One region of the Bacillus sp. GM2 genome, then DNA from elsewhere that is predicted to be linked to it. Evidence: predicted binding sites of a transcription regulator. Region 1 holds the regulator's gene; the other holds the start of a gene.

Region 1 (10,641 bases):
TTCAGGCTATCATCATGTGGCACTTAATGATATCAGCGACGGGCTTGCCAGCGAATTAAATGAAATTGCCGAAGCGAGCCGTGTTTCCATTGACATATATAAAGAGATGATTCCGGTCCATTCGGATTTACATACACTGAACACAAAATGGGAAGAGTGGGTCCTTTTCGGCGGCGAGGATTTTGAACTCGTCGGTACGATTTCTAACGATCAATGGGAACGTTTTAGTCAGGAATGCTCTGAACGTCATGTGCCGGTTTATCAAATCGGCCGCGTCACACAACAAGGGCAGGCGGACGTGTTTTATCATAATGGACAGGACCGCGTTCTTCTCGAAAAAAAAGGATATAACCATTTTAAATAAGACAGGTGACAAGTAAAGTGAAAACGTTAGAGTGGAAAACGACAGAGCCTGAAGAGACAAAAAACATTGCCAGACTGGCAGCAAAGTATGTTCTGCCCGGTGATGTCATCACATTGGAGGGCGACCTTGGAGCAGGCAAAACGACTTTTACAAAAGGATTTGCCGAAGGGCTCGGAATCAAGCGGGTTGTCAGCAGCCCGACTTTTACCATTATCAAAGAATACCGGGACGGCTCTCTTCCGCTGTTTCATATGGATGTTTACAGAATGGAAGATGAAACGGAAGATCTCGGATTAGATGAATATTTTGAGGGAGACGGCGTCTGCCTTGTGGAATGGGCGCATTTGATTGAGGAGCAGCTTCCGAAAGAGCGCCTAGAGGTGGTCATTAAGCGGCTTGGCGATGATGAACGAAAGCTGACCTTTACCCCTAAAGGCAGCCGCTACGAAAATCTTTGCGAGGAGATCAGCAAACATGACGATACTTGCGATTGATACATCCAATTTAACGCTCGGCGTGGCATTAGTTAAAGACGGAAAAGTGATAGCCGAGCATATATCCCACTTAAAGAAAAACCATTCAGTCAGAGCTATGCCGGCGATCGACGAACTCCTTAAAGAGTGCGGTTTAGAGCCGAATGACCTGACCCAAATTGCAGTTGCCAAAGGTCCGGGTTCATATACAGGCGTGCGGATCGGTGTTACGATTGCCAAAACGCTTGCATGGTCATTAAATATTCCGATTAAAACCGTTTCAAGCCTTGAAGTGCTGGCGGCAAACGGCCGTTTTTTCCAAGGCTTGATTTGTCCGTTGTTTGATGCCAGACGCGGTCAGGTTTATACGGGACTATACCAGTATAGGGACGGCAAACTGCATGGCTTGGAAGAGGACCAAAACATTATGCTTGAGGATTGGCTTAAAAAGCTGAAAGCCATGGATCAGCAAGTCCTTTTCATAGGAAGTGACACAGAGATTCATCAGGAGATGATCGAACAGATTCTCGGTGAACAAGCGGTCATTTCTGGCCCTGCCCTGCAGCTTCCACGACCTTCAGAATTGGCTTTAATCGGAGAACTTAAAGAGGCCGAGCCTGTGCACAGCGTTGTTCCAAACTATATTCGTCTGGCCGAAGCCGAGGCCGTCTGGCTTGAAAAACAAAAGTAAACGGGTGAAGCCATGAACACGCAAATGGTCATACGCGATATGAATCCAAAAGATTTGGACCAGGTTTTTGAAATTGAAAAAAGCTCTTTTTCTTCTCCGTGGAAAAAAGAATCTTTTCATCATGAGCTTTTTCACAATATGTATGCTCATTACCTCGTTCTCGAAGTTGAGGAGCAAGTTGTCGGCTACTGCGGGATTTGGATCGTCATGGATGATGCCCAGATCACCAACATTGCCGTTTCACCTGCATATCGGGGCCGCCGTTTAGGAGAAGCTCTTTTGAAAGCCGCGATGAAGCTTTGCCGGATGAAAAAGGCGGCTCAGCTTTCTTTAGAGGTAAGGGTATCGAATCATATTGCACAAAGCTTATACAAAAAGCTCGGCTTTGAGCCGGGAGGAATTCGTAAAAATTATTATACCGATAATGGGGAAGATGCATTATTAATGTGGGTGAGACTAAATGAATCATAAAAAAGATCTGTATGTATTAGGAATCGAAACAAGCTGTGATGAGACGGCCGCCGCGATTGTCAAAAACGGAACGGATATCATTTCAAATGTCGTAGCGTCGCAAATCGAGAGTCATAAACGGTTTGGCGGCGTTGTTCCCGAGATCGCATCAAGGCATCACGTGGAACAGATGACGATCGTGCTTGAGGAAGCCTTTGCACAAGCGGACATGACATTTGATGACATTGATGCCATCGCAGTAACGGAAGGACCGGGGCTTGTCGGCGCTTTATTGATCGGCGTGAATGCCGCGAAAGCGCTCAGTTTTGCCCGGGGCATACCGCTCGTAGGCGTCCATCACATTGCCGGTCACATCTATGCCAACAGACTTGTTCAGGACATTCAATTTCCGGCGATTGCCCTTGTCGTCTCAGGCGGCCACACCGAACTCGTGTATATGAAAGAGCACGGCTCATTTGAAGTCATCGGAGAGACGCTCGACGATGCGGCAGGCGAAGCCTATGACAAAGTGGCGAGAACGATGGGGCTTCCTTATCCGGGAGGACCTCACATTGACAAACTTGCGCAAAAAGGCGAGGCAAATGTGCCGCTACCGCGCGCATGGCTTGAAGAAGGCTCTTATCATTTCAGCTTCAGCGGATTGAAATCTGCAGTCATCAACACGCTTCACAACGCTTCACAAAAAGGTGAAACGATAGCTCCGGAAGATTTGTCAGCCAGCTTTCAGGAAAGCGTCATTGATGTCCTCGTCACAAAAACGGAACGCGCTGCGAAAGTTTATGGCGTCAAACAGGTGCTGCTTGCCGGAGGAGTTGCTGCAAACAAAGGGCTGAGAGCGGCGCTCGAAAAAACGTTCAGCAGCCATCCGGAGATTGAGCTTTTGATCCCGCCGCTTTCGCTGTGTACGGACAATGCCGCGATGATTGCCGCCGCAGGTACGGTTGCTTTTGAAAAAGGAATCAGAGGAAAATATGATATGAACGGTCAGCCTGGCTTAGATCTGACGTCTTATTAAAACCTCACGCTCTGTGAGGTTTTTTTGCCCGGGAATAGTTATTAACAGGTTATTAACATATATCCACAGTCTTGTGTATAATGTTAAAAACCTTAATTTACAGACCTTTTTTACCTGTTAATAATGTGTATAAATATTATGTTTTTTGTGGATATTGTGGGTAAATCGCTTTCTTTCTTTTAAATAAAGGATTTTAATTGTGGACAAAAAAACCGCTCCGGCTTGGAGCGGTTCATCCTTTATTCATTTGTAGAGAGTGTTTCCCATTCTGTTAACAGTTGTTCAAGCTCCTCATTCAGCCGTTCATTTTCAGAGTGGATTTCCTGGACCTTCTCATGGTCTTGGAAGACGACGGGGTCACACAGGAGCTCCTCATTTTTTTCGATCTGTTCTTCAATGTCCGTAATTCTTGTTTCGATTTCTTCAATCCTTCGCTGCCGCTGGCGTTCTTTTCTTTTCAGCTCTTTTTCTTCCTCATAGCTCTTTTTTGCGCCAGGTTTTTCGGAAGCGTTTTTCTGATGCTCTTCCGTCTGTTTTTCTAGTTCTTTCAGTTCAAGCTGCTGCGCTTTTTTTTCTGTGTAATAATCGTAGTCGCCTAAATATTCTTCTGCTTTGTCGCGGGAAAGCTCCAGTACTTTTGTCGCGATCCGGTTGATAAAATAGCGGTCATGGGACACAAATAATATCGTTCCCGGGTAATCGATCAAAGCGTTCTCCAAGACTTCCTTGCTGTCCAGGTCGAGATGGTTTGTCGGCTCATCAAGAATAAGGAAGTTCGCTTTTTGGAGCATCAGCTTGGCGAGGGCAAGCCTTGCTTTTTCGCCGCCGCTTAACGCGTGTACAGGTTTTAATACGTCTTCTCCCGAAAACAGGAAGTTGCCGAGGCAGGTCCGGATATCCTTTTCATTCATTTCCGGATAATCGTCCCAAAGCTCGTCAAGCACGCGTTTTGACGACGTCAATTCAGCCTGTTCCTGGTCATAGTAGCCGATTGAGACATGGGAGCCTGTCGCGATTGTTCCCGATACCGGCTGCAGCTTTTGAATCAATGCTTTTAAAAGGGTTGACTTGCCGATTCCGTTCGGTCCGACCAGTGCAACGCTTTCCCCGCGGGTGATGTGAAAGTTCAATGAACGGAGAAGCGGGGGCTGCTCCTGATAGCTTACTGTCAAGTCTTCCACCCGCAGTACATCGTTTCCGCTTTGCCTTGTAATTTCAAAGCGGAAAGACGCCGACTTTTCATCTCCGAGCGGTTTGTCCATGATCTCCATCCGTTCAAGCTGCTTTCGTCTGCTCTGCGCCCGTTTCGTCGTCGAAGCTCTAGCCAGATTCCGGTCGACGAACTCCTGCAGCTTGGCGATTTCGTCCTGCTGCTTTTCATAAAGCTTTGTTTCCTTTTCCAGCTGTTCGGCTTTTAATTGGAGATAAGAGCTGTAGTTCCCGGTATATTTTTTGCTTTGGGACCGGCTGATCTCGTAAACTTGGGTAACCACTTTGTCAAGAAAGTACCTGTCATGGGAAACGATTAAAATCGCTCCGCTGTAATTTTGCAAATATTGTTCAAGCCATGTCAGGGTATCGATATCCAAGTGGTTTGTCGGTTCGTCCAAAATGAGGAGGTCGGGTTTTGTCAAAAGCATTTTTCCGAGGGCAAGCCTTGTTTTTTGACCTCCGCTTAAGTCCTGGACGCGGACGGAGTCGTCAAATCCCGCAAAGCCGAGCCCGTGCATGACGGATCTGACCTCTGCCTCATATTGGTAGCCGCCTTTGTCCTTGAACTCCTGCTGAAGCCTGTCATACGTCTTCATCAATGATTCAAGCATGTCCGGTCCGGCCTGCGCCATCTTTTCCTCGATCGCGCGCATTTCTTTTTCCATTTTTTTCAGAAAATCAAATACCGACAGCAATTCCTCTTTGAGCGTCAGCTTGGAATCGAGGCCGGAGTGCTGGTCAAGGTAGCCCATCGTCAAATCTTTCGGCTTGATGATGTCCCCCTTTTCATATGAAAGTTTTCCTGCGATAATCTTTAGAAGAGTCGATTTTCCGGCGCCGTTGCGTCCGACGATCGCAATCCGGTCCCGAGATCTGACTTCGAGTTTTATATTCGTTAAAATCGTATCGGCTCCAAACGATTTTGAAAGTTGGTTCACTTGTAAAATCATCATGATCTTTCACCTCTTGTCTGCTATTTTAAGTGTAGCCTATCACTGCGCAGTCAGCAAACAATTAAGTGAAGTCTGGAAGATTTTAGCCAAAGAAAAAGACAGAATGAAAAAAATAGTGTATGATCGTTATAAGGAGAGTTCAGAACATGAATGAGTTTACACATTTTAATGAACAAGGCAGAGCCAAGATGGTTGATATAAGCGAAAAGGAAGCTTCAGTACGCACAGCTGCGGCTGTTTCAAGCGTGTCTATGAATCGAACAGTACATGAAAAAATCAAAAACCGGGAAATCGGAAAAGGCGATGTATTGTCGGTGGCGCAAGTGGCCGGAATCATGGCCGCAAAACAGACATCCGCCATCATCCCGATGTGCCATCCGATCGCTCTGAAAGGAGTCGACATCGCCTTTCGCTGGGAGGAGAAAGAACAGAAGAGCATCCTGCATATTCAATCTAAAGTGAAGACCAAAGGGAGCACAGGTGTGGAAATGGAAGCGTTAACTTCGGCCTCCGTATGTGCGCTGACCGTATATGACATGTGCAAAGCGGCGGATAAGGGAATGGTGATAGGACCGACCTTTCTTCTCGAAAAGACAGGCGGGAAAAACGGTGACTATAAAAGGGAAAAAGCTGATGTAGACATGGAGGATTAGTTTATGAACATGGATCATTCAAAAATTCCGCAAGCGACAGCGAAACGGTTGCCATTATATTATCGTTTTTTAAAAAACCTTCATGCATCCGGAAAACAGCGTGTATCTTCCGCTGAGCTGAGCGATGCCGTCAAAGTCGATTCTGCGACCATCCGCAGGGACTTCTCGTACTTCGGCGCGCTCGGAAAAAAAGGATACGGCTACAATGTCAATTATTTGCTGTCCTTTTTCAGAAAGACGCTTGATCAGGATGAAATGACGAACGTAACGCTCATTGGCGTGGGGAATTTGGGGACAGCCTTTCTCCATTACAATTTTATCAAAAATAATAATACAAAAATCGCCATGGCGTTTGACATCAATGAGGAAAAAATCGGAACCGAGGTCGGCGGTGTTCCCGTCTATGATCTGAATAGACTTGAAGAGCATATGACGGATGATATCCCCGTCGCCATTTTGACGGTACCGGCTCAAGCCGCACAGTCGATTACAGACAGGCTGGTGGAGCTTGGCATTAAAGGCATTCTTAATTTCACGCCGGCCCGCTTGAATGTGCCGGAACACATTCGCATTCATCATATAGATTTGGCGGTTGAACTTCAGTCGCTGGTGTATTTCATGAAACATTATTCAATGCAGGAAAAGTAAAACGGAAAACGAAAAATAAAGGAAAGGGGGCAGGCTTTATGCCAATCGGTCCTGGAAGCTTTATTTTAATTGTCGTGGTGGCGCTTCTGATATTCGGCCCGAAAAAACTTCCCGAGCTGGGAAGAGCAGCGGGAAACACGCTGAGGGAGTTTAAGAATGCGACAAAAGGTTTGGCTGACGACGATTCCGATAAAAAGAAAGAAGATCAGTAGGATAGGATGACATATTTATGAAGGAAAGAGAAATGTCGCTGATAGAACATATCACAGAACTACGCAGACGGCTTGTGATCACTTTTTTCTTTTTTGTTTTATTTGTTGTGGCAGGCTTTTTATTGGCAAAGCCGCTGATTATCTATCTGCAGCAGACGGATGAAGCGAAGCTGCTGACGCTCAACGCGTTCAAGCTGACCGATCCTTTATTTGTGTACGTGCAGTTCGCTTTCATCATCGGCGCCGTCTTGACTTCGCCGCTTGTTTTATACCAGCTGTGGGCTTTCATCAGCCCGGGGCTGTATGAAAAGGAACGAAAAGTGACGCTCAGCTATATTCCGATATCGATTATTCTTTTTTTAGGCGGCATTGCCTTTTCTTACTTTATTTTATTTCCGTTTGTCGTGGACTTTATGACGAGAGTCTCAGATGATCTGAATGTCAACCAGGTCATCGGAATACACGAATATTTTCAGTTTCTGCTTCAGTTGACGCTTCCTTTTGGCTTATTGTTTCAGATGCCTGTGGTCATCATGTTTATCACAAGGCTCGGCCTCGTGACGCCGATGTTTTTGGCGAAAATCAGAAAATACGCATATTTTGTGTTGTTCGTCATCGCGGCCCTCATTACACCGCCTGAGCTTTTGTCGCATTTAATGGTCTCAGTGCCATTGCTCATTCTTTATGAAATCAGTATCGTGATTTCAAGAATATCCTACAGGCAGGCGCAAAAAACAATGATTCAAGAGGAAAATCAAGCGTTTTTGAACGACCATACAAAATAAGAGCCATTCTTTTTCAGAATGGCTCTTTTCCTTCACAAAAAAGGCTATTGATCTTTTCGCTTCATCTTGCCGGCCAGGGCGAACATTTTAAAGGAAATGCTGATATTATAGGCTGCGAAAAGCATCAGCAGGATCGTGTAAAAAGACCACATGCTTCCGGGCGAGGTTGCCGCCAGATATGTAAACAGCACACCCGTTAATAAATAAATCGCTCCCCAGAATTTAGGGCTTCTCATCATAGAAATCCTCCAATAATCATTTGCATTTTCTCGGCGTGTTTCAAATATTCTTCAATAGGCTCCCGGAACGTCTGCAGTAAGACGACGAGCGTATTCATGGCGACATGGGCGAAAATAGGCACGATAATCCGGTTGGTTCTGACATATAAAAAGGCGAATGTGAATCCCATTGCTGTATAAATGAGCAGATGGCTGAAATCCAAATGGACGACCGAGAAGAGCACCGAACTGAACAAAGCGGCAATGAAAAAATTCGTTTTCTCATAGATTGCACCGAAAATGATCTTTCTGAAAATGATTTCTTCAAGAATCGGACCAAATACAGAAGAGACAAACACCATCAGCGGCAATGCGGTGATGATTTCCATGATCCGCTGCGTATTTTCCGATTCCGGGGTGACCCCGAACAAGTACATTTCGATCGAAGCGGCAATTGACTGCGAAAACAAAGCGAGAAAAACACCGGCTACCGCCCATCCGATTGATGCTCCAACCGATGCTTTCGGCCGGTTGCGAAGCGTCGTCTTCGGCACCGTCCGCAAAATCAGCAGCACGATAACGAGACAGAGGGTAAACGCGATGACAGACCAGACGCCTGTCAATGTAAGCTGGGCTTCAGCCTTTGGCTGTCCTTTGCCCACTCCCAAAAAGTAAAGAAGAGGCAAGCCGACGGCGGCCGACAATTGCATGAGAACGTATGCCAATATAATAAACCAGTATTGTTTTCTCAAGCTTTATGTACTCCTTTTCTAAAAATCTAATTCAGACTATGTTTATTGTAACACACTCTTTTTAAATTATAGGATGATAAGGACATGCGGAGAAATGTAAGCGCAAAAAAATTTGACCTTATCACTTGAAATTGCCTGGGAGATTCTTTATTATAAGAATTGTGTTAGCACTCACCGAGTGCGAGTGCTAAAATTACATATGAAAATATTGAGGAGGTTGTTTCATTGTTAAAGCCATTAGGTGATCGCGTTGTCATTGAGCTCGTTGAGTCTGAAGAAAAAACTGCCAGCGGAATCGTACTTCCTGACTCCGCAAAAGAAAAACCACAAGAGGGTAAAGTGGTTGCAGCCGGTTCAGGCCGTGTGTTAGAGAGCGGAGAGCGCGTTGCATTAGAAGTTAAAACAGGCGACCGCATCATCTTCTCAAAATATGCAGGTACCGAAGTGAAATATGAAGGTACTGACTACTTAATCTTGCGTGAAAGCGACATTTTAGCTGTTATCGGCTAAGTCATAAATAAAAACGAGACAATTATATAGGAGGTTCGAATAACATGGCAAAAGATATTAAGTTTAGCGAAGAAGCCCGCCGTTCAATGCTGCGCGGTGTAGATGCATTGGCTGATGCTGTAAAGGTAACTTTGGGACCTAAAGGACGCAACGTCGTTCTTGAGAAAAAATTCGGTTCTCCATTAATCACAAACGACGGTGTTACCATAGCGAAAGAAATCGAGCTTGAAGACGCGTTCGAAAACATGGGCGCAAAGCTTGTTGCTGAAGTTGCGAGCAAAACAAACGATGTTGCCGGTGACGGTACAACAACAGCGACAGTTCTAGCTCAAGCGATGATTCGCGAAGGTCTTAAAAACGTAACTGCCGGCGCTAACCCTGTAGGCGTGCGCAAAGGTATCGAGCAGGCTGTGGCTGTAGCGGTTGAAAGCCTGAAAGAAATCTCCAAACCAATCGAAGGCAAAGAATCAATCGCACAAGTTGCTTCAATCTCCGCTGCTGACGAAGAAGTCGGAAGCCTGATCGCTGAAGCGATGGAGCGCGTCGGCAACGACGGTGTCATCACGATCGAAGAATCAAAAGGATTCACAACAGAGCTTGAAGTGGTTGAAGGTATGCAGTTCGACCGCGGATATGCGTCTCCTTACATGGTGACAGATTCCGATAAGATGGAAGCGGTTCTTGAGAACCCGTACATCTTAGTAACAGACAAAAAAATCACAAACATTCAAGAAATCCTGCCGGTGCTTGAGCAAGTTGTTCAGCAAGGCAAACCGTTGCTTCTGATTGCTGAAGACGTTGAAGGTGAAGCTCTTGCAACATTGGTTGTCAACAAGCTTCGCGGAACATTCAACGCAGTGGCTGTTAAAGCGCCTGGATTCGGAGACCGCCGCAAAGCGATGCTCGAAGACATCTCTATCCTGACAGGTGCCGAAGTGATCACAGAAGATTTAGGTCTTGACCTTAAATCAACTCAAATCAACCAATTGGGACGCGCTTCTAAAGTTGTTGTGACAAAAGAAAACACAACAATCGTTGAAGGTGCGGGAGATACAGAGCAAATCGCGGCACGCGTCAACCAAATCCGCGCTCAAGTTGAAGAAACAACTTCTGAGTTCGATAAAGAAAAATTACAAGAGCGCCTAGCTAAGCTTGCAGGCGGCGTAGCTGTCATCAAAGTCGGCGCTGCGACTGAAACAGAATTGAAAGAACGCAAGCTTCGCATCGAAGACGCCCTGAACTCTACTCGCGCTGCGGTAGAAGAAGGAATCGTATCCGGCGGTGGTACAGCTCTTGTCAATGTTTACAATAAAGTAGCTGCCCTTGAAGCTGAAGGCGACGAACTGACTGGTATCAACATCGTTCTTCGCGCTCTTGAAGAACCAATCCGTCAAATCGCGCACAATGCGGGTCTTGAAGGATCTGTCATCGTTGAGCGCCTGAAAGGCGAAGCTATTGGTGTAGGCTACAACGCTGCAACAGGCGAATGGGTGAACATGATCGACAAAGGTATCGTTGACCCTACAAAAGTAACACGCTCAGCTCTGCAAAACGCAGCATCTGTAGCGGCTATGTTCCTGACAACTGAAGCAGTTGTTGCCGACAAGCCTGAAGAAAACAAAGGCGGCGCAGGAATGCCTGACATGGGCGGCATGGGCGGCATGGGTGGAATGATGTAAAGCCC
Region 2 (10,641 bases), 300 kb from region 1:
GTCTGCAGACGCTGACGGAGTATAAGGAGTCGCATACGATCCGGAGCTTCCCATTTACAAAGGAAGAGACGTCCAATTATCAATTCCATTACAGCCATGCGCTTGATCAAACGGGGATGATCGATCCGGACCGTTTGATGGAGAGCAATATATGGCGCTACAAGCATTTGCCTGAGGGAGTGCAGCGCGGCATTGCCCAAGCGGTTTCCAGGCTGTGCAAAAGCCCGAAGATGCTGGCCTTGAACAATGAAAAATCAGCCGATGTGCAGCTGTATTTGTTTACCCAGGCGGTACAGCTTCCGGCAGCGCTTTTGAATATGATTCAGACATTTGACTATTCACAGACAGTGCCGAAGCTGATCTTGTATCACACTGAACAGACGGGAACACTCACCCGTTCAGACGCGGCCGCCTTGCTTTTGTTAAATGAAATCGGCATCGACATCATCATCTATAATCCGCCGGGCTATAAGTGTATTGACCGCTATATCGACGGACAGCATTTCGATACCCATTGGCTTGATGACATGTCCTTCAACCAGGAGTTTAAAGAGCCGTCAATCGTCCGGAAGTTCATCAATAAAATCTTTTAAGGAGGGAGCCACTCTGATGGCAAATCCAAATGAAACAAGCATCATCAATATCAGCAAAGAGGAAGAGATCACGATTGAAAAAGCGGAAGACATCCGTGCCAAACTCCGCCGGGAGCCCGATGTGCAAGCTCTGACTCGGCAAATTGACGTAAAAAACCAAGTGGAGCTTTTAGAATTCGGAAAAGAGCCCGCTCTTGAAATATCCAAGTTCTCAGACCGCATTCTCTCTATGATGAGAACGAACAGTGTGACAGATTCAGGTGCGATGTTGACGCAGCTCGGAAAAATCATGGACCGCTTTGACAAGAATGACTTTGAAGAACAGAAAGGCCTGCTTTCCAAGTTATTTAAGCGCGGCAACAGCATGATCGAGAAAATATTCAAAAAATATCAAACGCTCGGCGGTGAAATCGAAAAAATCAACGTCGAAATTTCGAAATATAAAGATGAAATGACAAAATCGACCGTGACGCTTGATGAAATGTATGAAAGCAACCTCAATTACTATGTGGAGCTGGAGAAATACGTCGTAGCCGGCCAGATGAAAATAGAAGAATTGCAGCAGCTCATCCCTGAATATGAAGCGAAAGCGGCCAGCGGTAACCAAATGGCGCAGATGGAGCTTGATACGCTTCGAAACGGCATTCAAGCGCTGGAAGAACGGGTGTATGATCTCGATATGGCGCGGATGGTCGCGATTCAAACCGCGCCGCAAATCCGCCTGCTCCAGCGCGGAAACACAAAGCTGATCGGAAAAATCAACTCGGCATTCATCATTACGATTCCGATTTTCAAAAATGGCATCATCCAGGCCGTTACCGCCAAGCGCCAAAAGCTTGTCGCCGATTCAATGAGCGAACTCGACCGCCGCACTAACGAAATGCTGAAGCGGAACGCGGAAAATATTTCGAGCCAGTCCGTTGAAATCGCGAGAATGTCCGGAAGGCCGAGCATCGATATTGAAACGATCGAACAGTCTTGGAATACAATTGTCAAAGGCATGCAGGAGACGAAGCAGATTGAAGATGAGAACAAACGCCTGCGCGAAGAAGGGGCAAAACGCATATTGGAACTTCAGGACAATATGAAAAAAGCCGCTTTAAACGGTTAAAAAGGATAGTGAAGAAGCCGTCCGCCAGATAAGCTGGCGACGGCTTCAAATATACAAAAAATCACCGCCATGATAGGCGGTTTTTTATGTTATGCTAGAGAAAGAGAATTTCATGGTAAAAATTATATAAACATGAAGGGGATGGAAGTGTATGACCGCTTTATGGCTGGCATTCGGCGGCGGTTTCCTGTCGTTTATTTCTCCGTGCTGCCTGCCTTTGTATCCATCATTTATTTCCTACATCACCGGGATTTCGGTCAGCGATTTGAAAGACCGAAATGCAAAGCGCATCAAACAATCGGTGATGATTCACGCGGCGGCTTTTTTGGCCGGTTTTTCTGTGATTTTTTACATATTGGGTTTCTCCGCCAGCTCGTTTGGCCTGCTGTTTTTGCAATACCATAACTTGATCCGCATGCTGGGCGGAATATTTGTCGTCGTCATGGGCCTGTTCCTCCTCGGCGTTTTCCGGCCGGCTTTCATGATGAAGGAGCGGCGCCTTTCGTTTAGAAGAGGAAAAATAGGCTTGTTGAATTCAATGCTTGTCGGAATGATTTTTGCGGCGGGCTGGACGCCATGCATCGGACCTATATTCGGAACGATCGCATATGCAAATTTTCAGAACCCTGATTTTGGGAGCGCATTCATGATGATCACCGCATATTCTCTAGGTTTTGCCATTCCTTTTTTACTCATGGCGTTTTTTATCGGAAACATCAGGCCGCTTATGAAATATTCGAATATGCTCATGAAAATCGGCGGCGCGCTGATGATCGTCATCGGCATCCTGCTTTATACGGACAACATGATATGGGTGAATATCTGGTATTCGAATTTGACGAATCTTTTTTGAACAATATTATGTGAGTAAAATTGTGAAAAACAGCAAAATCGCGTTAAATAAACTATGGATGAGCATCGCAGGTATAATCGATTGTGTTTTTTCGTATGTCCAGGCAAACACAAGCCCTGTTGCAAAGTTAACGGCCAGGGTGTTATATGTGGGGATGTGAGCGATCATAAAGAGAGCGCTGCTTGCAACAAGTGCCCATACAACCCCGAATTCAGCCCGGAACCAGCGGTAAAGAAAGCCGCGGTAAAACATTTCTTCATAGATGGGAGAAACGATGCAGGCAGAAGCGAAAGACATGGCAATGTTTAACCATGAAAGATCGGCAGTAATCGTTTTTGTTTTTGTATTTTCGTAGCCTGCGCCGAACCAAGTCAGGATTTCCATAATGGCAGACGTCATCACAATTAAAAAAACCGTCCATCCCGCTATTTGAATCCAGTATGCAGGGGCGAACCGGGAGATTCCGATTTCCCGCCAGGACAGGCGGTCAGGCTTTAAGGCGATATCGTACAGGCTTAAAATAAAAGCGGCCGCCATTGCAATACCCATCAACATGGCTGAAGGCATGCCTTCGCCCAAAAGCAAATCCAAAGCGTTTTTTAATAGATACTCAATGAAAATCGGAACAGCTGCAAATGCGATTAAAAGCAAGCAGACCAGCTGCTTTTTGTTCCAAGGATTTTTCCATTCCATCACAAAACCCTCCTGTTTTTAAGATAAAATCATTTTAAATCGTGACGTAACGTAATCTTCAAGCGATATTTTGGGAGGGAGATATGGTGAAAGAAGAACTGACAACCGGGCGGGTGGCGAAGATGATGGGGATATCCGTAAGGACGCTCCGCTACTACGATCAAATCGGTTTATTAAAACCGAGCACGACACTGTCAAATGGGCGAAGGCAATATTCGAAGGAAGATATGTTAGAACTCGAAAAAATTTTGATCTTGAAATCTGCTCAATTTTCATTGGAGCATATCAAGACGTTAAGGTATCAATTGGATACCATCAATATCATTAAAATGCATAAAAGGCGCCTGAACTCGGAGATTGAACAGCTGACGAAGAGCCTGCAGCATACAAATACTTTGCTGAACATGTATCAAATCGAAGGAAGCTTGAGCTGGGAAGACCTTCTCAAGCTCGTCAGGCAGCCCCGGGATAAACCATGGAAGGAATCGTTCTCTGAAGAGGAGGCTGAGATTTTAGCAGAGAGGCTTCCGAAGGCGGAAAATGACGATTTTATCACAAAGCAATGGCTCTCCATCATCAAGCGGATTAAGCTGTGCTTAAAAGAAGAGGTGCCGCCTGAGTCTGAATGGGGAAAGCAAATTGCGGAGGATATCATGTGCCTGTCTGATCATTCATTTAAGGGACATGAGGACTTAGCCGATCGATTTTGGGAGGTTCGCAAATCTGAAGAGCCAAACGGGCTTTATCCGCTCGATAGCGGGATACTGGAATTCGCGGAAAAAGCGCTTGAATCTCCATCTCATCATTCAGGAGGATCAGGGTGACTTTTCACATGAGTCACGGTCCGGGCAGGATAACCAAAGGATCAAACAAACTTTGCCGAATAGAAAACCGCCCGAAAAGAATCGAGCGGCTTCCTTTATATTCGAATTGATTTCTCCTCGGTTTTCCACTGTTTTTTCCATCCGGCCTGAGCAAGCAAAAGCAGTCCGAGTGCCAAAAATGCGATAACGGTAAAGGTGAGGAATCCGCTTGAATACGTACCCGTGATTTGCTTCAGCGTTCCGAGAATATTCGGGAGGAAGAATCCGCCAATTCCCCCCGCAGCGCCCACGACCCCCGTTACCATCCCGATCTCTTGCTGAAATCGCTGCGGTACAAGCTGGAATATCGCGCCGTTCCCCATCCCGAGGCAGCCCATGCCGATAAATAATGCGGCTGTGACAACGCCAAGAGACGGGAGCATACTGACTGAGAACATGCACAGAGCCACCCCGATAAAGAGGAATTGCAGCAGACGCACGCCGCCGACTTTATCGGCAATCAAACCGCCGACAGGGCGGAGGCAGCTTCCCGATGCAACGACGATTGTGACAAATTCGCCGGCTCTTACCGCCGGAACGGCATACTGGGATGCAAAAAAGTAGCTTAAAAAGTTGGACAAGCCGACAAAACCCCCGAATGTCACGCTGTAGAGAAGGCAAAAATACCAAGTGTCCCTTTCTTTGAAAACAGCAAAATAGTCTTTGAGCGGTTTAGGCGCCGGCTGATTCGGAGGTTCTTTTGCCATAAGGAAATAGCTGAATAACACGAGTGTCAGAGGAATCAGCGCCAATCCCATGACGCCGTTCCACCCCACTTGCTCCGCCAGGCGAGGACCGAATAGCGTAGCGAGCAGTGTTCCGCTGTTTCCCGCTCCGGCGATCCCCATGGCAAGGCCTTGCAAGTGCGGCGGATACCAGCGGCTCGCCATAGGAAGGGATGCGGAAAAGCTTGCGCCTGCCACACCGAGTAAAATTCCGATGATATACAGCTCGGCGACCGATGAACCGAACTGCCACCCCCATATCAGCGGAATCATCGTCACCAGCATTCCGCCAATAGCCGTTTTTTTCGGTCCGAAACGGTCGGTTAAAATGCCGAGCACAATCCGGAAAAACGATCCGGCCAAAGTAGGTATGGCGACAATCAATCCGACCTGTGAAGGCGATAAATCAAAATCAGCCGTAATATAAACACCAAGCGCCCCCAGCAACACCCAAATCATAAAGCTGACATCAAAATATAAAAAAGATGACAACAAGGAAGGCGCGTGTCCGCTCTTCCTCAAATCCGCCAATTTCAATTGCAACACTCCCCATCCGATAGATTCTAGAATTTATCATGACAAAATAGAATAGGGTTGGCAGTATTTTTGTCAGCTTTACTAACAAACTAAAAGATTGAATATTTAAAATGTTAATTTGGATGGCATTATACCCGGCGATGATTGAATGTTGCTGAAGATTAGAGGTGTTATGACTGTTGAAAAGGGGAAAGATATATTGGAATGGGCCTGATGCACTTGCAGATAAAACAGTCTTTTGCAGCACGTTTACCAATTTTTCTTTAGCTGTAAGGAATATTTTTACCAGAAAATGTACAAATTTAAGGAAGAAATATGTGGAGACACAAAATAGACATAAATAAAAATGTATATCACTTGAAAAAGTATGTGAAGTATTGCACAATATTAATGTGAAGAATTTCACAAACAACTTAGTTTAAAACAAACGGCAAAGGAATGATGAGTCATGAGAAACCAAAAAGTCAACCGTACAGTTTTGATCGGTGCGGGTTTTGTTGGAAGCAGTTATGCATTTACGTTAATTAACCAAGGTATCACAGACGAACTTGTGATCATTGATTTAAATAAAGACAAAGCAATGGGCGATGTCATGGATTTAAACCACGGTAAAGCATTTGCCCCGCATCCTGTGAAAACATGGTACGGCACATATGAGGACTGCAAAGACGCCGACATTGTCTGCGTATGCGCCGGAGCAAACCAAAAGCCGGGTGAAACCCGTCTGGATCTTGTCGAAAAAAACTTGAGAATTTTCAAAGGAATTATCGGAGAAGTCATGGCCAGCGGTTTTGACGGCATCTTCCTTGTCGCTACAAACCCGGTCGACATCTTGACTTACGCAACTTGGAAATTCAGCGGACTTCCGAAAGAACGCGTTATCGGAAGCGGTACAACACTTGATACAGCCCGCTTCCGTTACTTGCTCAGCGAGTATTTCGGTGTCGCTGCCCACAATGCGCACGGCTACATCATTGGTGAACATGGAGATACAGAGCTGCCTGTGTGGAGCCACGCGAATATCGGCGGAGTTCCCGTCAGCGACTTGCTGAAAAGAAATGAGAAATACAAAGCGGAAGATCTTGATGAACTGTTTGACAATGTCAAAAACGCCGCTTACCACATTATCGAGAAAAAAGGTGCGACATACTACGGAGTTGCTATGAGCCTCGCGCGTATCACGAAAGCGATTTACCGCAATGAAGAAGCGATTTTGACCGTGAGCGCACATCTTGAAGGCGAATTTGGGGAAAATGATGTTTATATCGGAGTTCCGGCGGTTGTCGGCCGATGCGGAGCGAGGGAAATTATTGAGCTCGACCTGAATGAAAAGGAAAAACAGCAATTCAAGCATAGCGCAGGTGTGTTAAAAGCAATTTTAAAACCGCATTTTGAACTGCAGGCGTAACTGAACATCATGAAGATACTAACATCATGAAGATTGCGAGATGATGAAAATGTGGCAACAGATATACGATCCGTTTGGGAATCTGTTTATCAGCGCTTTTGCCGCCATTCTGCCGATTCTTTTCTTTCTCCTTGCATTGACCGTGCTGAAGATGAAAGGAATCATCGCGTCATTTTTGACGCTGGCGGTCAGCTTTATTGTAGCGGTGTTCTTTTTTCACATGCCGGCTGCGAAAGCTGTCTCCGCCGTTTTACTTGGAATTGCAAACGGCCTTTGGCCGATCGGATATATTGTCCTGATGGCTGTATGGCTTTACAAAATTTCTGTCAAAACCGGAAAGTTTAAAGTGATCAGAGCGAGCATTGCCGGGATTTCGTCTGACCAGCGGCTTCAGCTATTGCTGATCGGGTTCAGTTTTAACGCCTTTTTGGAAGGCGCGGCAGGCTTCGGCGTGCCGATTGCGATCAGCGCCGTTCTTCTTGTCGAGCTTGGTTTTAAACCTTTGAAAGCAGCATCCCTATGTTTAATTGCGAATGCGGCATCCGGCGCCTTTGGAGCGATCGGAATTCCGGTCATCACAGGAGCGCAGATGGGAGGCTTGACACCGGTTGAGCTTTCCAGAACGCTCGCTTTGATGCTGCCGTTCATCACTTTCTTTGTCCCGTTCCTGCTCGTTTTCATACTGGACGGGTTTAAAGGAATAAGGGAAACGCTGCCGGCTCTCCTTGTATTAAGCGGAAGCTATACGGCGGTGCAGACTTTAACGATGATTGCATTGGGGCCGGAGCTTGCAGACATTTTGGCCGCTTTAATCAGCATGGGAGCGCTGGCGCTGTTTTTGAAAAAATGGCAGCCGCGTCACATATACAGAGAAACCGGGAATGAACATGAACCCGCTGAAAAATATCATGCAGCAGACATTATGAAAGCCTGGTCTCCGTTTTATATCTTGACCGCTGTCATTGCGGTGTGGAGCCTGCCTGGTTTCAAAGGGCTTTTTCAGGAAGGCGGATGGCTGAAACAATCGACGATTTTATTCAATATGCCTTTTCTTCACCGGGAAGTGCTGAAAACGCCGCCGATAGCCCCGGCCCCGGCACCGCTTGATGCCGTGATGAAGCTTGACTTCATTTCAGCGACGGGTACGGCGATACTGATCGCCGTGATCATCACGATTGTGCTGAGCCGAAACCTCAGTTTCCGCGGAGGACTTTCCAGTTTGAAAGAGACGGTCAAGGAACTGTGGCTTCCCATTCTGACCATTTGCTTTGTGATGGGTTTCGCAAACCTGGCCAATTATGCCGGATTGAGTTCAACCATCGGACTGGCGCTCGCCAAAGCAGGGGATATTTTTCCGTTCGTCAGTCCCGTATTGGGCTGGATTGGCGTGTTTATCACAGGTTCAGTCGTCAGCAACAATGCATTATTCGGCCACCTGCAAGCTGTCACCGGAGCGCAAATCGGGACAAGTTCAGCGTTGCTGCTTGCCGCCAATACCGCGGGAGGCGTGATGGCTAAGCTGATCTCACCGCAGTCGATTGCGATTGCAACAGCCGCGGTTCAAGAGACAGGGCAGGAATCAAAGCTTTTCAGCCGAACCGTTAAATACAGCTTGGTCCTGCTTTTCATCATTTGCATTTGGACGTTTGCACTTTCAAAGCTTGGCATATAAAGAAGAGCCTTTTCCCATAACCGGGAAAAGGCTTCAGCGTGTCGAGAAACCCTCGCATTCGTTGTCAGGCCTGCGCGTCGGTGCTCACGAATTCCAACATTCGCTCCGCTCCGATGCTCGGCCTTCCTAGACTGCAAGGGTTTTCAATCACGCTGAAAGGTAGACAAAATCACAAAACTAAAAGTCGTTTTGAGATTTTGTCTACAATCTGAAACCTTTTCCCATAACGGGAAAAGGCTTTTTAAGCTGTTTGATCTATCATGTCCTCTTTTTGAATACATTGTACAAGTTATCCGCGGAAGGAGGACGCGATATGTTAAACATCTTCCTGAGTTATGTGTTGTTGGGCTTGTCTTTGGCCGCACCTGTCGGCCCTGTGAATGCGGCGCAGATCGACAGGGGTATGAAAGGCGGCTTCTTTCATGCCTGGCTGTTTGGACTTGGCGCTGTGACGGCGGATGTCTTATATATGGCTTTAATCTACTTTGGAGTCGCTCAATTTTTGACAGCGCCATTTTTAAAAACGTTTTTATGGCTGTTTGGTTTTTTTGTTTTAACCTATACAGGGATCGAGAGTCTGGTCAAGGCGAAGGATGTATCGCTGATGAGAGGTGCGGGAGAGAAAGGGTCATACCACAAATCTTTCTTGTCTGGGCTGGTGATCTCCCTTTCAAACCCGCTGAGCATCATGTTCTGGCTCGGCATTTACGGAAGCATTTTGGCGAAAACGGTAGAGACGTACGAATCATACCAGCTGCTGATCTGCAGTTCAGGCATTTTAATCGGGCTTTTTCTGTGGGACTTGGCCATGTCTTTTCTTGCAGGGACATTCAGAACATTTTTAAGCCCGCGGATGATCCAGGCAACGACTTGGCTCGCGGGCATCAGTCTGATTGTTTTCGGATGTTACTTCGGCTACCAGGGGATGCTCGAACTGCTGAAGGCGGGAGGCTGATTATGTCTGCCCGTTTTTCTGTTCCTGATGGGCCCACCTTTTTTTCATCAGCATCGTCACAACAGCAATAACGGCAAGAAACAGAAGGCTCACAAAAAAGCCGGGCCTGCTGTTTTTTTCAAATAACGTACCCGAAACGGCAAATAAAATCAGGACGAGTGCTGTGACAATCTGGACATTCCCTTTCATTTTCGGTTTTGTGAGCTTTTTGCTGGAAAGCAGGATGAACATCCAGTTATAGAGCAGCATTAAGCTGGCGGCCGTCGTCATATGTTCATAAAGCTGCTTCGGCAAAAGCAGCGACAGGACGATGGAAGCAGCGAGAACGAACACCGTCAAGCCGAGTGCCGGCCACGATACTTTCGCCTTTTCTTTTTTCGCAAAGCAGGCGGGAGCATCACCATTTTTCGCCATTGTTCCCATCAGTGTGGTGACAGCAAACAAGGAAGCAGTCAGCGTTGAAAAACCGGCGATAATAAAAATGCCGTTGAAAATATCCATGATCAAATCGAGATGAAAGTCTTTTAATGACGTAATAAACGGGCTGTTCTGTTCGGTAAATGTCCCGCGGGGTACAAGGAGCATGGCCAGCCCGATCGATGCGACGTAGATCACAGCAAGGATTATGAGCATCAGGCTGCCTGACTTTGATGAATCTTTCGGGTCTTTTAAGTGAATTGCCATCAGACCCATGACTTCGATTCCACCATAGGCGTAAAATGTGTAAATCAACCCCGTCCACAATCCCATGAAGCCGAAAGGAAACAATTCGTGAACCCGGTCAGGAAACTGTACTTCAGGCGTTTTCCCGGGCAGCAGCCCGCACAATGCCAAGACAGCGATGATGATAAACATTAAGATGGCCGCCGTTTTCAACACGGCCAGTATGTTTTCCGTTTTTTCAAAACTGCTGCGCCCTGTGAAAATGACGATCAGTCCGAGAATCGCATAAATGGAGGCGAACACCCACAACGGAACCTGGTTAAACCAATGGCGTGTAAACAGGGAGATCGCCGTCAGCTGACTCCCGATAATCAGCATTTCCGATGACCAGTAGACCCAGCCATTGCTAAACCCCGCCCAATTGCCGAAGGCCTCCCTGGCATAAGAACAAAAAGACCCTTCAACAGGATGATCCGCCGTTAATTTCGCCAGCTGCTGAAAGACGAGAAAAGTGCCGAGGGCAGCAAGAAGAAAGGCGGCTAATACGGAAAAGCCGCTTTTCTTAATG

What was found. Region 1 encodes Rex, which represses fermentation and respiration genes when NADH is low (regulators of the CRP and FNR family bind a similar motif). Its sites were predicted from a motif close to TTGTGAAATATTTCACAA; they were not measured.
Positions count from the first base shown of each region.
Region 2: a site for Rex is predicted at 5,766-5,783, ahead of ACVC9U_RS17690 (L-lactate dehydrogenase). Genes of this name have one in related genera too.

Region 1 is NZ_JBRKSZ010000008.1:304,892-315,532, reverse strand. Features, by position in the region: gene thiL (thiamine-phosphate kinase) at 1-364, shown strand, start outside; gene tsaE (tRNA (adenosine(37)-N6)-threonylcarbamoyltransferase complex ATPase subunit type 1 TsaE) at 382-858, shown strand; gene tsaB (tRNA (adenosine(37)-N6)-threonylcarbamoyltransferase complex dimerization subunit type 1 TsaB) at 839-1,528, shown strand; gene rimI (ribosomal protein S18-alanine N-acetyltransferase) at 1,541-1,999, shown strand; gene tsaD (tRNA (adenosine(37)-N6)-threonylcarbamoyltransferase complex transferase subunit TsaD) at 1,989-3,014, shown strand; gene ACVC9U_RS16345 (ABC-F family ATP-binding cassette domain-containing protein) at 3,254-5,179, opposite strand; gene moaC (cyclic pyranopterin monophosphate synthase MoaC) at 5,326-5,832, shown strand; gene ACVC9U_RS16335 (redox-sensing transcriptional repressor Rex) at 5,836-6,480, shown strand; gene ACVC9U_RS16330 (twin-arginine translocase TatA/TatE family subunit) at 6,519-6,692, shown strand; gene tatC (twin-arginine translocase subunit TatC) at 6,710-7,477, shown strand; gene ACVC9U_RS16320 (YdiK family protein) at 7,522-7,713, opposite strand; gene ACVC9U_RS16315 (CPBP family intramembrane glutamic endopeptidase) at 7,713-8,447, opposite strand; gene groES (co-chaperone GroES) at 8,673-8,957, shown strand; gene groL (chaperonin GroEL) at 9,002-10,636, shown strand.
Region 2 is NZ_JBRKSZ010000008.1:601,343-611,983, reverse strand. Features, by position in the region: gene ACVC9U_RS17720 (YceG family protein) at 1-593, shown strand, start outside; gene ACVC9U_RS17715 (toxic anion resistance protein) at 610-1,704, shown strand; gene ACVC9U_RS17710 (cytochrome c biogenesis CcdA family protein) at 1,856-2,557, shown strand; gene ACVC9U_RS17705 (CPBP family intramembrane glutamic endopeptidase) at 2,564-3,250, opposite strand; gene ACVC9U_RS17700 (MerR family transcriptional regulator) at 3,334-4,074, shown strand; gene ACVC9U_RS17695 (nitrate/nitrite transporter) at 4,170-5,375, opposite strand; gene ACVC9U_RS17690 (L-lactate dehydrogenase) at 5,824-6,783, shown strand; gene ACVC9U_RS17685 (L-lactate permease) at 6,833-8,455, shown strand; gene ACVC9U_RS17680 (LysE family translocator) at 8,769-9,410, shown strand; gene ACVC9U_RS17675 (amino acid permease) at 9,411-10,641, opposite strand, start outside.